DNA from 2 places in the Streptomyces sp. NPDC093149 genome. Region 1 is predicted to be linked to the other one. Evidence: riboswitches for the same ligand, from Rfam matches in the RefSeq annotation. Region 1 holds a riboswitch; the other holds the start of a gene.

The links. A riboswitch is a leader RNA that binds a small molecule or an ion and turns the genes downstream of it on or off. The one in region 1 is predicted to bind cobalamin.
Region 2: it holds a riboswitch for cobalamin, as region 1 does, so the genes downstream of both, ACIQCZ_RS10035 (prenyltransferase/squalene oxidase repeat-containing protein) here and ACIQCZ_RS34705 (hypothetical protein) in region 1, are expected to answer to the same signal.

Annotation. Positions count from the first base shown of each region.
Region 1 covers NZ_JBIVON010000017.1:20,580-28,190, reverse strand. The annotation lists gene ACIQCZ_RS34715 (dihydrolipoyl dehydrogenase family protein) at 1-259, shown strand, start outside; gene ACIQCZ_RS34710 (family 16 glycosylhydrolase) at 396-1,274, opposite strand; partial or broken gene ACIQCZ_RS34705 (hypothetical protein) at 1,478-1,712, opposite strand; cobalamin riboswitch at 1,702-1,828, opposite strand; gene ACIQCZ_RS34700 (histidine phosphatase family protein) at 1,854-2,483, opposite strand; adenosylcobalamin (AdoCbl) riboswitch at 2,606-2,699, shown strand; gene ACIQCZ_RS34695 (CbtB-domain containing protein) at 2,745-2,960, shown strand; gene ACIQCZ_RS34690 (CbtA family protein) at 2,989-3,762, shown strand; gene ACIQCZ_RS34685 (GNAT family N-acetyltransferase) at 3,880-4,389, opposite strand; gene ACIQCZ_RS34680 (hypothetical protein) at 4,531-4,701, shown strand; gene ACIQCZ_RS34675 (tetratricopeptide repeat protein) at 4,821-5,189, opposite strand; gene ACIQCZ_RS34670 (hypothetical protein) at 6,531-6,776, opposite strand; gene ACIQCZ_RS34665 (hypothetical protein) at 6,866-7,081, shown strand.
Region 2 covers NZ_JBIVON010000002.1:779,843-787,453, forward strand. The annotation lists gene ACIQCZ_RS10020 (ABC transporter ATP-binding protein) at 1-1,438, opposite strand, end outside; gene ACIQCZ_RS10025 (energy-coupling factor transporter transmembrane component T) at 1,435-2,610, opposite strand; gene ACIQCZ_RS10030 (SCO2322 family protein) at 2,607-3,281, opposite strand; gene ACIQCZ_RS10035 (prenyltransferase/squalene oxidase repeat-containing protein) at 3,278-4,552, opposite strand; cobalamin riboswitch at 4,660-4,795, opposite strand; gene ACIQCZ_RS10040 (MBL fold metallo-hydrolase) at 4,970-6,025, opposite strand; gene ACIQCZ_RS10045 (lipocalin-like domain-containing protein) at 6,309-6,734, opposite strand; gene ACIQCZ_RS10050 (aldehyde dehydrogenase) at 7,051-7,611, shown strand, end outside.

The sequences.
Region 1 (7,611 bases):
CCACGACCTCGCCGCCGTGGCGGGCTCCGGCCTGTACGCGGACGGCTACCGGGGGCGCGCCCGCATGATCGTGGACCTCGACCGGGAGATCCTGCTGGGTGTCACCTTCGTCGGACCCGGCATCGGTGAACTGCTGCACTCGGCGACGGTCGCGGTCGCGGGCGAGGTCCCCATCGCCCGGCTGTGGCACGCCGTCCCCTCCTATCCGACGATCAGTGAGATCTGGCTGCGCCTGCTGGAGACGTACCGGGACGCGTGAGCTCCGGCCCGCACACGGGTGGCACGCCGACGTACGCGCCGCGCGGTGGCGGCACGTACGTCGGCCGGGGCACGTCCCTGGCGGTCGCCCCGCCGTCGGCGCGGCCGGGAACCACCGGCGGGGCGAGCCGGGGCGGTCAGACCGGCGGCCGGAGATCGCTGGTGGTGACCCGTACGTGGTCGACGACGAGTTGCTGCGGGAACGAGGTGCCGCCGTCGGGGTCGCCCGGCCAGTAGCCGCCGACCGCGAGGTTGAGGATCAGGAAGAAGGGCTTGTCGAACACCCAGGTGTTGCCGCCGAGATCGGCGGGTGTGCGCCGCTGGTAGACGTTGCCGTCCACCGACCAGGTCACCGAGCCGGGGGCCCAGTCGACGGCGAAGGTGTGGAAGTCGTCGGCGAACGCCTGCCCGCCGGGCAGGGTGTACGCGGCGCCGATCCCGCCGGAGCCGGAGTAGCCGGGACCGTGCAGGGTCCCATGGACCGTGGACGGTTCGAAGCCGACGTTCTCCATGACGTCGATCTCGCCCGAAGCGGGCCAGCCGACCTGGCCGATGTCGTCGCCCAGCATCCAGAAGGCGGGCCACATGCCCTGTCCGCGCGGGACCTTCATCCGGGCTTCGACATGCCCGTACTTCTGCGTGAACCGGCCCGATGTGTTCAGCCGTGCCGAGGTGTATTCACACGTGCCGTACCAGCACTGGTAGTTCTTCGGATTCTCCCGGCGTGCGGTGATGACCAGATGGCCCTGGCCGTCGAGTGCCGCGTTGTCGTTCCCGGCCGTGTAGTACTGCCGTTCATGGTTGTTGACGTTGTCGCCGGTCTCGATCTGCCACTTCGCACCGTCGACGGCGGAACCCGCGGGGCCGTCGAAGTCGTCGGTGAACGACCCGGCCGCGGTGGCGGCCCGCGGTCCGGGGACGGATGCCCCGGCCGCGGGGCCGGAGGAGGCCGAGACGAGGGCGAGTGCGGAGAGGGCGGACACCAGCAGGCGTCGGGTGAGGTGGGGGGACTTCATGGGGGGTCCTTCCCGTGCGGTTCGCGAGAGTGTCATGTCTATGACAACCCTCGGTGTGGGGAACGGGGGAGAAGGCTTCGTTCGTATGCGATTTAAGAAGTGAACCAAGAGCCTGTCAAGGCTTTGGTACGGACCACACTTCTTGCACGGAGGCGTACGGTGCGCGGCCCGGGACGGGCGCCCGTCCCGGGCCGCGCGGCGGATCAGTGGGCGGTTTCGGCCACCGTCGCCCGTACCTCGACGGCCGCCGAGACCAGGTTCTCCAGCGAGGCGCGCACTTCGGGCCGGCCCCGCGTCTTCAGGCCGCAGCCGGGATTGACCCATAGCCGTTCGGCCGCGGAATCGCTTCGAGTCCCTTACGGAGCGGAGCGACCGCCTCGGCCGTGCTCGGCACCCGCGGGTGTGGATGTCGCACACGCCGGGAGCGGCCTTTCTCGGACATGACGGCGGTCGTTCCCACTCATCGCTGCGGGGCAGTCCCGGATTCCCACCGGGTTCCCTCTCGCGACGCGTCTGTCCGGCGGACAAGGCGAACCGGCTGTGCCATCGGACGATGCACTGACCGCGGCCCCCGGCACCTCAGTTGTCCGGGCGCGTGGTGGCGGACCGAGGAAGCCGGCTTTGCGGAGCGGGGGACAGCGGCCGACCGCAGCGCAGGTTCCACCGTCCCGAGCGGCCGCTGAGCCCGGTCAAGGTGAGCGGGGCGACATCCAGCCGCCAGAACGCCTCCGCCGGCAGAGCGAGCGCCCGTACGACCATCGCCCGCACCACGGCGGGCTCGACGACCGCCAGTACGGGGCCGCCCTCCTCGCCGTCCCCGGGCTCAAGTGCCGCCAGCAGGCCGCCGATCCTGGCGCAGAACTCCAGCAACGATTCGCCGCCGTGCGGAGCCGCCGACGGATCGGTCATCCAACGCGACACCGCTTCCGGCTCGCTGCCGCTCACCTCGGCCAGTCCCCGTCCGCTCCAGCGGCCCATGTCCCAGCCACGGAGCGCGGGTTCGGGTCCGGCGCGCAACCCCAGCGCGTCGGCGGTCCCGGCACACCGTTCGGACGGCCCGCGCAGATACCGGTCGGCCGGTGGCACCGCCGCGGCGGCGGCACGTGCCCGCCGGGCCCCCGCCGCGTCCAGCGGGGCATCGTCGTCGATGCGGGCCTCGCGCAGCGCGGAGTTGAGCGCCGGTGAGATCAACATCAGCTGTACCGTCATGGCCCGGTCAACTCCCTGAACTGTGGCCTCTCGCGTGCTCCCACCTTGGCACGCGGGCGTTGCGGTCCCGCCGACGGCACCGTGGCCCTGTTCGCTCCCAGGGGGTATCGTCCGACGAACATGACGAAGGTGTGACGGAAGTCCGGTGAGAATCCGGCACGGTCGCGCCACTGTGTACCCGTATCCGTACGGGAAGTCAGACCCGCCACCTTCGTCCCAGGCACCACGATCGGGACGCGTGTTCCCTCAGGAGGTTCTGCCATGGCACAGAGTGCTGTCCCCGCCACCGCCGTACCGGCGATCACCCCCATCTCCCTGAAGTCCATTGCCCCTTGGGCGGTCTTCTTCGGCATCCTCATGCTCGTACTGCTGTACTTCGTCGGCGCGGAACAGGGCGCCACCGCGGTCATCTCCGGCGAGGGCGTCCACGAGTGGGTCCACGACGGTCGCCACCTCCTCGGTTTCCCCTGCCACTGACGCGCCGTCCGATCCAGGGGAAGACCTCATGAACTCCATATCTGTCAGAGCCCTGCTCGTCCGCGGCATGCTGGCCGGCCTCGCCGCGGGCGCGCTCGCACTGGTCGTCGCCTACTTGCTCGGCGAGTCCCGGGTGGACGCGGCCATCGCCCTCGAGGAGTCGCACGGCCATGACCACGGCGGCGGTGAGGAACTCGTCAGCCGCACCGTGCAGTCCACCGCGGGTCTTGCCACCGGTGTACTCGTCTTCGGTGTGGCGATCGGCGGGATCGCCGCCCTCGTCTTCTGCTACGCCCTCGGCCGGATCGGCCGATTCGGCCCACGGGCCACGGCCGCCCTGATCGCGGGTGCCGCCCTGCTGGCGGTGTACGTCGTGCCGTTCCTGAAGTACCCGGCCAACCCGCCGGCCGTCGGCAACCCCGACACCATCGGCCGCCGCACGGCCCTGTTCTTCCTGATGGTCGCCCTCAGCGTGCTGCTGGCGGTCGCCGCCGTCATCCTCGGCAAGCGGCTGGCTCACCGCCTGGGCAACTGGAACGCGACGGTCATCGCATCGGCCGCCTATGCGGTCGTGATCGGGGTCGCCTACGCGTTCCTGCCCTCGTTCAACGAGGTCGGAAGGGATTTCCCGGCCACCCTGCTCTGGGAGTTCCGGCTGGCCACCCTCGCGGTACAGGCCACCCTCTGGGTGACCTTCGGTCTCGTCTTCGGCCACCTGACGGAACGGCTTCTCGTGCCGAGGGCCGACACCGTCGCGACGGGAGACGGTACGGCGAACCGGGTCGCCGCCACCGCCGGCTGACCGGCGTACCACTCACCACCAGCGGGACGGCGGAACCCGCCGGGAGCCTCCCGGCGGGTTCCGGGTTCCGCCCTCCCGCCCGACGTGGCCGTACCCGGGAAACGGACGGACGCGTCCTCACTGCTCCACGCCCTGCCGGCCCCAATCGATCCGGTAGTACTTCAGCCGCGCGTCCTCCTTCTCCAGGCGCATGCCGACGGCTGTCATGACGTGCTGCGACGCGAGGTTGTCCAGGTCGGTGTCACCGTGCACACAGATCACTCCCTGCTCGCGGGCGAACCGCAGCAGCGCGCGCAGCGCCTCGGAGGCGTAGCCCTTTCCCTGAGCCGAGGGAACGAGGCCGTAGCCGATCGTGACGTGCCCGTTCTCGTCCGGGGCGCCATGGAATCCCATCCCGCCGATCACAAGGGAGTCCTCACGGCGACATATCTCGTACGAGCCGAAGGGGCTCGGATCCCCCGTCGTCGCGCAGGCGTCGAGGAAACGCTCGGCCGCGGCCATCTCGCCGGCGGGCGGGTATCCCGGCGCCCAGCGGGCACCCTCGCCCGGCGTGCCGGACATCACCTGCAAGGCGTCGGAGGCGTTCATCAGACGGAGCAGGAGGCGGGGAGTCTCAAGGCAGGTCATGACCGAGTGAACTATCACGCGGGGCGGGTGCACGGCATCAGGATTGTCCGGGAGGGATGTCCACCGGGCAGCGGAACGGCGTCCTGCGCGGTCTTGCGGATCCGGGCGAGCTGGGCGCAGCGATGTCAGGGACGGCGGCTGATGTCCGTCGCCCGCCCCTCGATCTCCGGCGACGCGAGCATGTCGCGGTGGGCCCGCGACGCCGTGCACGCCGCGGTCTTCGCCCCGGACATGTCCGGCACGTCCGCCGACACGGACGACGCGTGGGTCACCGCGTCCGAGGGTCGGGTGCCGGCCACCGGGCCCGGCTGAACGCACTGCTGCGACAGCCGCCCGACCCGGAAATCGCGCAGGTCGAGGGCGCCCTTCTGACGGAATGGCTGAACCGTCCGTCGAACGCCCTCAACGACCGCTGGGACCCCGCACGACCGTCAGGCGCCGGTCCTCCGGTCACCGTCGAAGTCGAAGTCCCCGGAGAACGCCGCCGCCATCCGCAGATGACCGGTCGCCTCCGCGCTCCGACCCTGGCGCTCGAGCGTGCGGCCCAGCATCAGCCGGGCGTACGGCTCCACCGGGTCGCGCTCCAGGACCGCCCGCAGCTCCGTCTCGGCCCTGCCGAGCCGCGCCGAGTGGTAGTAGGTCCGGGCCAGCAGCAGACGCGGGGAGACCTGCTCCGGCGCCTCCTCGACCAGCCCTTCCAGAATCCGGGCCGCAGTCATGTACTCCTTCGCCTCGAAGAACATCTGCGCACGGTCCCAACGCTCGGCGGCCGTACCGAACTCGAAATAGGTGTCGCTCACTTGACTCCTCCTTCACGGACCGTCGCCGGACCCGCCCTGCTGCTGACCGCGCCATGCGCTCGGTCACGCTTCACTGACCCGAACATAGCGCATTGGTTGAATATTCCACTAAATTATCGGCGTGGGTCACGGGCGCCCCCGGGCCCGCGCGGGAATAGGTTGAGCGCCATGAACAACATCCTGCCCTGAGCTGTGACAGGTCAGGGGGGGTTGCCCCACCTGACCTGCAACGCAGCATGCAGGTTCGAGTGGTTCGTCGCATCTTCGCGCAGCACGTTGCAGCGATCTGCGTGATCATTTTCCCATCGGTTTCCCAGTTTCCCGCCTGGCCGAGGGGGGAGAGTCTGGACGAAATCGCCACAGGGGCCGGAGACCAGTGCTGCTCTCCGGCCCCTGCTGTCTGTCCTCCCCAGCGTCACTGGAGACCCGCCGTGTGCGACTGGGATCTCACGCCGCGAACAGGGGGCCCGAGGGGACGCGATGACGGGGTCGTGGCATCCAGCCGTCTGTTCTGGCGCGCGCAGTGCCGGCGAGCGGCAGGGAGGGAAATGCTGACATCCGCGGTGCCTCAACTGGCTTCCGGCGTATCGCCGCCGGGTGCTCCGGCGCGGCGACGAATGGTGACGGCGTTGCGGCCGCCGACGCCCGATGCGTTCTTCGGCTTCCGCGCGATGAAGTCGGAGGCTTCGCCCAGGACGAAGCCGCCACCACCTCAGAGGTGATGACGGCTTGGGGATGATGGGTGGAACAGGCGCGGTATACCCCGTGCTCGCCCCCGGCGGTGACATCGGTCCTAGTTCTGCCATGCCTCGCATGGACTGCTAATCGCGCCTGCCTATGGGGCACTTGGCGCATGCTGAGCAATTTCCGCCTTGGCGCTTCACGAGTTCCCTCATAGTGTGCTGCTCGGCAGAGTTATGCAGTACCCAAGGCGGCACCATGCATACGATCTTGTCGTCGATCTCGCCTCGGAAGCCGTAGAAGTCTGGCCCGAGATCCAAAACGAGCATCTCGTGCACGGAATCACTGAAGCCATCCTCAGGTTGTTCGCATTCCGCCTGCCGGCTTTGCTGCGGGTCAGAAGTCATAGATGCCGCCGCATAGATCCCGTATGTGGGGGCCATATGCCGTGGCTGCTGACCGAATGCCGCAGTGCATATCTGCGATCTGTAAGCATATCGAGTGGATTCGGTTCTCGGTGCATGTAAATTCCTCGCGAGTGGCTTATCCTCGTGCCGTTCACCTGTCGAGTGGCGTCTAATCCGTCTGTCAAAGCTTTCTCGGAGAGCCTATCGACTCGTATCTGACTAGTCAATCGAGTCCTTCCCGCTCGGTGCGGGCCTACGTGAGGTGGGTCGGCTCGTGGTTCCCGGGAGTGCAGATCTCCCACAGTGGCTCGCGCAGGTGCCAGGCACGGTGCAGGGCCTCGGCCTCGTGGGTCGGGCCGATGGCGTGGCGCTCGCGCCACGCCTCGCAGGTTCCGCTGTCCGGCCACCGGTCGGGCAGCCATGCGGCATAGGCGGTGATCAGGCGAATGTCCAGGTGGATTCGGGCCGTTGTGAGGGACGGTCCCCAGCGGACTGTCACTGCCGTGTCGGTCGCGGTCTATCCAGAAGACGGGATGGCCGCGCTCAACGGGCTGCGTCCGAACCGCGATGGAGAAGGTACCCGGCGTCTTGTTGAGGCCGCCTGAGCTGCGCTTTTGGGCGCACGCGCCACTCACTTATGCGCGGGCCGATTTCCCGGATTGGGACCTCAACCGGGCACTGCGGGCGCTGCGGCCCACGCGCGTGGACATCACCGTCGACCGCGTCCACCTCGTCAATCAGTACCAGCACCCCGACCGGGGCTACTACACGTGGGATGTCGTCGAAGAGGTTCGGCTCGGCTGACTGGCCGGTGACATGGCTTGCATTTTGGCCACCTTCCCCGAAGGCAACTGCTGAGCAACAGCACCGGAGCAGTTTCGCGGTACTTTGCACCACCGTTCGGTCACGGATTCTGATATCTTTCACCGGTCACTCGTGAGGAGTTCTCACATATGAATGGCCAGCATGTCCAGTGGGGCTTGGGTAACGTCTTGCACAGCTGCGCAGCTGAAGGCGCGCGGCCTTGGCGGACAGGGCTGGGGGACACGTGCTGAGCGACGAGGAAGCCTTCAATGCTGTGCTGAAGCTGGTCAAGGAGCGAGGCGAAACCCTCCCCGCGTCGCCGCCCTCTGTTGCTGAGATCACCTGGCACTGCCTGCTCGAAGGCGAGATCGTGCGTTGCATTGAGAACCGCACGGAGAAGGAGCGTTTCCACACCGGCTCTCTGGACCTCTCGGACAAGCCGGTGTTCGACACCACCATTGCTGCCCACCGTGTTCCGCCACCGCGGGACCCTTCCCAGCAGAAAACCGGAACAAGGCGCCTGGGGCAAG
Region 2 (7,611 bases), on a different contig from region 1:
TCGGCTCGTCCAGGAGCAGCAGTGGGGGCCTCGCGGTGAGCACGACGGCCAGGGCGAGCGCGAGCCGCTGGCCCTCGGAGAGATCACGGGGGTGGGTGTCGTCCGGCACACCGGGCAGCAGCTCGGAGACCAGGGCCCGGCAGGTGCCCGCCGCGGCGCCCGCGTCGGCGTCGGCCGCGGCGCACTCGGCGGCGACCGTGTCCGCGTACAGCAGATCGCGCGGCTCCTGCGGTACGAGCCCGACCCGGCGCACCATCTCGCGCGGCTGCGTGCGGTGCGGGGTCCGGCCGCCGACGAGGACGGTGCCGGTGGTGGGCTCGACCATGCCCACGAGCGTGGCCAGCAGGGTGGATTTGCCCGCACCGTTGCGGCCCATCAGGGCGACCGTCTCGCCGGGGGCGACGGTGAACGTCACCCCGTGCAGCGCCTCGACGCGCCCTCGCCGTACGCCGAGCCGCTCGACCCGGGCCGGGATGTCGCCCATAGGACCGGGAGCGGCGGTGGTCGGGGCGCCGCGGCCCAGCAGCCGGGCGAGGGCGCCGCGCCGCGCCGGTGCCGGGACTGCGGGCAGCTGGGCCACCATGGCCCCGGCCGGTCCGGACGGCGCGGCGGGCGGCCGTGCCGACGCCAGCCGCTCGCGCAGACCGGCCGCGCGGCGCCGGGCATCGCGGACCGAGAGCGGCAGCGGTTCCCAGCCCGCCAGCCGGCCCAGCGCGACGACCGGCGGGTGGACCGGGGAGACGGCCATGACGTCCGCCGGCGCGCCCATGACCGGTGCCGCGCCCGGTGACGGCAGCAGGACGACCTGGTCCGCGTACTGCACCACCCGCTCCAGCCGGTGCTCCGCCATCAGGACCGTCGTACCGAGGTCGTGCACCAGCCGCTGGAGCACGGCGAGGACCTCCTCGGCCGCCGCCGGGTCCAGGGCGGACGTCGGCTCGTCGAGGACCAGGACCTTCGGGTGCGGGGTGAGCACCGAGCCGATCGCGACCCGCTGCTGCTGGCCGCCGGAGAGCGTGGCGATCGGCCGGTCGCGCAGCCCGGCCAGGCCCAGCAGGTCGAGGGTCTCCTCGACCCGCCGCCGCATCACGTCGGGGGGCAGGCCCAGCGACTCCATCCCGTACGCCAGCTCGTCCTCGACCGTGTCGGTGACGAAGTGGGAGAGCGGGTCCTGACCCACCGTGCCGACCAGATCGGCGAGTTCGCGCGGCTTGTGCGTACGGGTGTCGCGCCCGTCGACCGTGACCCGGCCGCTGAGCGTGCCGCCGGTGAAGTGCGGCACCAGACCGCAGACGGCACCCAGCAGCGTCGACTTGCCGACCCCGGACGGGCCGACGATCAGCACCAACTCGCCCTCCGGAACGGTCAGATCGACCCCGGACAGGGTGGGGCGCCCGGTGCCCTCGTAGCGCACCGAGACATGCTCGAACCGGATCACTGGCTCTCCTTGGAATGCGGGGCGCCCACCGGGGGCGGCACGGGCGCCACCACGGCGGGCAACAGCCCGATCAGCACCGCCGCCGCGGGCCACAGCGGAAGCACGGGAGCGGCCAGCGGTACGACGCCCGGCCGCAGTGCCTCCGCGTCGACACCGCCCGCCCAGACCATCGCCACGGCCACGGCGACCCCCGAACCCGCCACCAGCCAGGCCCGCCCACCCCACCGGTCGGGCCGGTAGCGGGTACGGACCGAGCGGGCCCCGCCGAGCCGCAGCCCGGCCATCGCGGCGACCAGCCCGGCGATCAGCAGCGGCAGCCCGTACACCGCGCCCTGCGCGGCCAGCAGCCCGTACGTGCCCGCGCACACCCCGAGCAGCCCGCCGAGCGTGAGGACGTTCGTGGTGTGCCGGACGGCGGGCGGGACCTGGGCCGTGCGCCCGTATCCGCGCGCGTCCATCGAGGCCGCCACCGCGACCGAGCGCTCCAACGCGCCCTCCAGGACCGGCAGTCCGATCTGGAGCACCGCCTTGACGCCGCCGGTCGGACGGCCCCGCAGCCGCCGTGCGGTGCGCAGCCGCACCACATCGGCGACCATGTTCGGCGCGAACGTCATGGCGACGACGACGGCGACCCCCGCCTCGTACAGCGCACCCGGCAGCGACTTCAGCAGCCGGGCCGGGTTGGCGAGCGAGTTCGCCGCACCGAGACAGATCAGCAGGGTCGCCAGCTTCGCCCCGTCGTACAGCGCGAAGACCAGTTGCTCGGCGGTGACGCGGCCACCGATCCTGACGCCCTTCGCCCAGTCGGGCAGCGGCACCTCGGGGAGCGTGAACACCGGATGCGTCCCGGGGATCGGCGAACCGAGAAGGACCGAGAAGACCAGCCGCACACCGACGACGAACAGCCCGATCCTGATGAACGCCCCGTACGAACGGGCCCACGGCGCGTCCGTGCGGCGCGCCGCGACCACGTAGCCGGCGACCCCGACCAGCAGCCCGAGCAGCAGTGGATTGGTGGTCCGGGACGCGGCGGTGGCGAGACCGAGCGCCCACAGCCACCAGGCCCCGGCGGGCAGGGCGTTGCTCCGGGTCGCCCCGGGGGCGCGCAGCGGCCGGCGCGGCCGGACGGTGCCGGTGGCGCCGGTCACCGGGCCGCTGGTCGGGGCGGTCATCCGCGGCGGCGGCGGGCCTGCACGACTGCGGCGATGCCGAGGAGGAGAACGGCGCCGACGCCGACGAGCACCCCGGCGGACGGCCCGCCGCCGGAGCCGCCCGAACCGGCGGAGGCGGCGGCGCCCGGGGACACCGTCGCCGAAGGCGTCGCGTGCCCGTCGCCCGAGACCTGTTCGCCGCAGCCCGAGCCCGGATAGCCGGAGATGGCACAGAGCAGCGCGTCGCCGCTGTAACGCAAGGGTTTGGCCACCGAGGCGAGCGCCTCGGCGGTGCTCGCGTCCGGGGCGACCCGCGCGCACGCGGTACGCGGCGCGGGCGGCGTCTCGCCGGCCGGGGCGTCCGCCGCCGTGCCCGGGTCGATGACCAGCGCGACCCGCTTGGTGCCGCCCTGGGCCGGGGTGTCCGCGCAGATCTTCGCGAAGTCGGGGGAGCGGCGCGGCTTCGCCGAGTCCTGGGAGTCCTCGCTGACCGAGAACCGGAAGCCCTGCACCGTGCCGTCGTCCGGCCGGACCAGGGACGGGCCCTGGGTGGCGTACGTCCAGCCGGTGCCGGAACCCTCCCAGAACGACCAGTACCGGTACCCGGCCGCCTGGGCCGTCCCCGCGCCGAGCACGGCCAGGACGGCAGCCAGGGCCACCAGCAGCGCGGTGGCCCTTCCCGCCCGCCTCACAGCTGCCGGTTCTTGCGCCGGCCGCTGATCAGGAAGGCCGCGGCAGCGGCGACGACGAGACCGATGCCGATGAACCACCACACGCCACCGATCACGTCGTCGCCGCTGTGCACCTGGTCCTTCTCCGTGGCCTCGTACCCGGTGTCGGCGGACGGGTCGGGCGTCGTGACGGCTGCGGGCGCGGGACCGGTCGCGTTCAGCCGGTCGACCAGGTTGACGCCGTTGAAGTCGCGGGCGTCGGAGCCGGTCGCGTGCGCGGCCAGGACCAGCTGGGCGTAGGCGGCGGGACCGTTCTGCTCGGCCCAGGGGCCGGCGTTCTTCTTCAGCCAGGCCACGGCCTTGGCGGCCTTGTCCTGGTGGCCCGCGGCGGACAGGGCGACGACCGCGTCCGCGGTGTTGCCGAAGTCGGGCTGCGGGGTGGTGTCGGTGGCGCCGGGCATCGGGGCCAGGTCGAGGTGGCCGCTCGTGGCGAGGGCGTTCGCGAGGTAGTGGGCGCCGTTCTGGGCGGCCTGCTCGGGCGTGAGACCGGACCCCGGGTGGCAGCTGGTCCCCTTGGCTGCGGCGTTGTTCCCGACGGCCAGGGCCTTGCCCATCGTGCCGAGCACGGCGGCGGCGGTGGCGTCCGCGTTGGCGGCGAGCTTGCCGGCCTTGTCGGGCTGGTAGGCGAAGGCGCCGCCGTCCTTGCCGCCGCACGGGATCGCGAGCGCGAGCAGCGGGGAGTAGGGGGTCTTGCCGTTCGGGGTGGTGATGTCCGCGAGCCGCTGGCCCTGCCGGGCGAGGGCGCCGATCACCAGCGAGGTGGAGTTGGCGTCGCTGGGCGCGCCGGCGGTGTAGCCCCAGCCGCCGTCCTCGTTCTGTACGGACTTCAGCCAGCGGACCGAGTTGTTCACGGTGTCCCGGTGCCCGCCCACCTCGACGAACGCCTGCACGGCGACCGCGGTGGCATTGGTGTCCAGCACCGTCTTCCCGGTGCAGGGCCGGGACACGTCGGGCCGGTACGCGGCGTAGGCGCCGTTCTCGCACTGCTGGGCGATCAGCCAGTCCACCGACTCCGTGGCGGGCGTGACGCCCTCCAGCCGCTGGGCGAGGAAGGCCAGCGACTGCCGCCAGACACCGTCGTAGGTCGGGTCCTTCGTGCCGTACAGCCCGGACGGCAGGGCGATGGACGGCGAAGGGGTGGGGGACGGCGCCGCCACCGCGACCGGGGCAGCGGCCGCACAGAGCACGGTGGCGATGGCGGCGAGCGTTGCCGCGCTGCGGCGTACGGTCATGGCGGGCGGGGCCTCTCCTGCGGGGAACCGGGCACAGGCACGCTCAGGCACCAGGCTCCGGCTCCGTATACCTCGACGGTGCCGACCACCGGGGTTCCGGAGGTCGCGAGCCGGTCACGACCGCGGACAGGGCATTCCGGCTCACCGTCTGCGACGACGGTTCACGGCTGCGTGGTCAGCGCCGGATTCGCACCGGCTTCCCCCTGAACGGGCATGATGACGACCCGCACACTCTACCGGGCGGGGTCGGACGGGTTCCGGGGCCGTCCGGGGGCTCGTCCCCCACGGGACGGGCGCGGCCCCGGGGGCCCGACGGGCGACGTCGCACCGCGCTCGCCGGAAGTCCGGCCCGTGCCGGTGCCCGGGTGGCCGGGAGAGGGCGAAACGAGCCCCCTGCCCGACGGCCCGCCGCGCCCTTCACACCGCGATGTACGTCACCGGCTCGCTCCCCGCCACCGCCTGTGCGCGCCCCAGCCTGACCAGACGCCGCAGATGCGCCTCGGCCTCCGAGACGGCGATGTTCCGCGAACCGTGCGAGATCTGCTCCCACGGCCGGTTCCACTCCATCCGCTCGGCCAGCTCCCACGGCGTGAGCGGGGTGGCCAGCAGCTTGAGCAGTCCGGTCAGCCGTTCCTCGTGATGGTCCAGGAGTTCCCGTACGCGCCCCGCGGCGTCCGTGAACGCGTACTGGTGGGCGGGCAGCACCTCCGCCACGCCGAGCCGGCCGATGTGCTCCAGCGAGCCGAGGTAGTCACCGATGGGGTCTCCCCCGGCGGACGGGGCGGTGCCCGGCGCGGCGTCCGGGTCCTCGTACAGCCCGATGTGCGGGCTGATCCCCGGCAGCAGATGATCCCCGGAGAACAGCCGCCCCCGGCCCGGCAGATTCCGCGGATGCTCCTCCTCCAGATGCAGACAGACATGACCGGGCGTGTGCCCCGGAGTCCAGATCGCCCGCAGTCGGCGGCCCGCCAGGCCGAGGAGCTCACCCGGAACGATCTCCCGGTCCGGGAGCGCGGACCGCAGCCCCGGCAGCGTGCGCATCCGGCCGCCCTCGACCGCGGCCCGCAGCGGCGCGAGATGCTCCTGGGGCGCACCGACCGCCGTGAGCTTCGTCAAGAGGTACGACAGCCAGGTGCTGGGCCGGGCCTCACGGGTGCGGCGCACGATCGCGGCGTCCGCCGCGTGCATGGCGATCCAGGCCCCGGACGCCTCGCGCACCTGGCCGGAGAGGCCGTGGTGGTCGGGGTGGTGATGGGTGATGACCACACCGTGGATGTCGCCGATGCCCGTACCGATGGCGTCGAGCCCCGCGGTGAGGGTGTCCCACGCCTCCGGATCGTCCCAGCCCGTGTCGATCAGGACCGGCCCGCGATCGGTGTCGAGGACATGGACGAGGGTGTGGCCGAGCGGATTGTCAGGGATGGGGACCTTGATGCTGTGCACGCCCCCGCCATGGTCGGTCACCTGCGTCATGGGCTCCCCATCTCTCTTCGAGGCCTGGTCGGCGCACCGGACGTACGGCGTGCGGCGCACCGCGCCCACTGTAACGAGAACTTGTTACAGTAGTAGCCCCGGTCGACCATCTGTCGGTACGTCCATCTGCCCGGCGTGCCCGGGGAGTTCGGGGTGCACGGGATCACGGGACGGCCGTGCCGGTGGGTACCGGGCGCGGGGCGGTCCGTACGGCCGGAGCCCCGCGCCGGGCGGTGGGGCCGGGTCACCGGCCGGGCGGCCGGTGACCCGGATCACTCGTCGCTCATGCGGCGTCCGCGGCCGGCCGGTGCCACACGAGTCGCGGGGCGCGCGCGCCGTCGCCGGCTCCCTCGGTCGGGGGGAGCAGGGTTAATCGGTCCCCCTCCACCCGCCACCGGCGCTCCTGCGTGGTGCCGACCCATGGGCGCAAGGACGCTATCCGCAGATGGTGGACGACCAGGTCGCCCGTCACCTCGTAGGTGCCCGCGTATCCCAGGTACGGAGAAGTCCTGAACAGGGTCGCGGTGTCGACCGGTCCGGCCGTCCCCTCCTCCGGGGAGGGCTCGGGGTCCGGGTTCAGCACGCTCACCGACATGTGGCCGTCGGCGGTGTAGGTGATCAGTCCTGTCGGACTCTGCCCGAGGGGGTGTTCGAGCGTGTCGCCGGAGGCGTCCATGATGGCGAAGGTGCTCAGCAACCAGGCACCCACGAGGGGGTGTTCCCAGGTGCCTGGCCCCGGGGTGGATGGGTGATTCGGTTCGGTGCGGGATGGGGTGCGCACGTGTTTCCCTTCTGAGCCGGCGGAATTCGGAACCTCTGGAGCGGGTGCGTGGGGGACGGGGTCGTTCTCGTCCCTACCCGTGCGGCACACCGTGGAAGCGAGGGGCGTGCCGCGAAAGCCCGGGTGGTGCGACGGCGGCCGTCCGGCCGCGCGCGTCGTCGAAGCCGTGGACTCCTGGAACTGGAACTGGTATCAGTTCTGACACGGAGTCAGGTAACGTGCCGGGTCGCGGGAGGCAGCAGCCATGACCGAGCTTGTCGAACACGGAAAACTGTTCATCGGCGGGGAGTTGGTCGATCCGCTGGGCCGGGATGTCATCGAGGTCGTGTCGCCCCACACCGAACAGGTCATCGGCCGGGTGCCGCACGCCTGCGAGGGGGATGTGGACCGGGCCGTCGCCGCCGCCCGGCGGGCGTTCGACGAGGGGCCCTGGCCGCGGATGACCCTGGACGAGCGGATCGTGGTGATCACCCGGATCAAGGACGCGTTCGCCGTGCGGTACGAGGAGATCGCCCGGGTCGTCAGCTCGCAGAACGGCACCCCGTACACATCGAGCGTCATGGTGCAGGCGCTCGCCGCGATGATGGTGTGGGACGCGGCGATCACCGTCGCCCGCACCTTCCCGTACGAGGAGCGCCGGGACGGGGCTCTCGGGCCGCTGCTGGTGCGCCGGGAGCCGGTCGGGGTGGTCGCGGCCGTGGTGCCGTGGAACGTTCCGCAGTTCACCGCCGCCGCGAAGCTCGCGCCCGCGCTGCTGGCCGGCTGCTCCGCCGTGCTCAAGGTCTCGCCCGAATCCCCGCTGGAC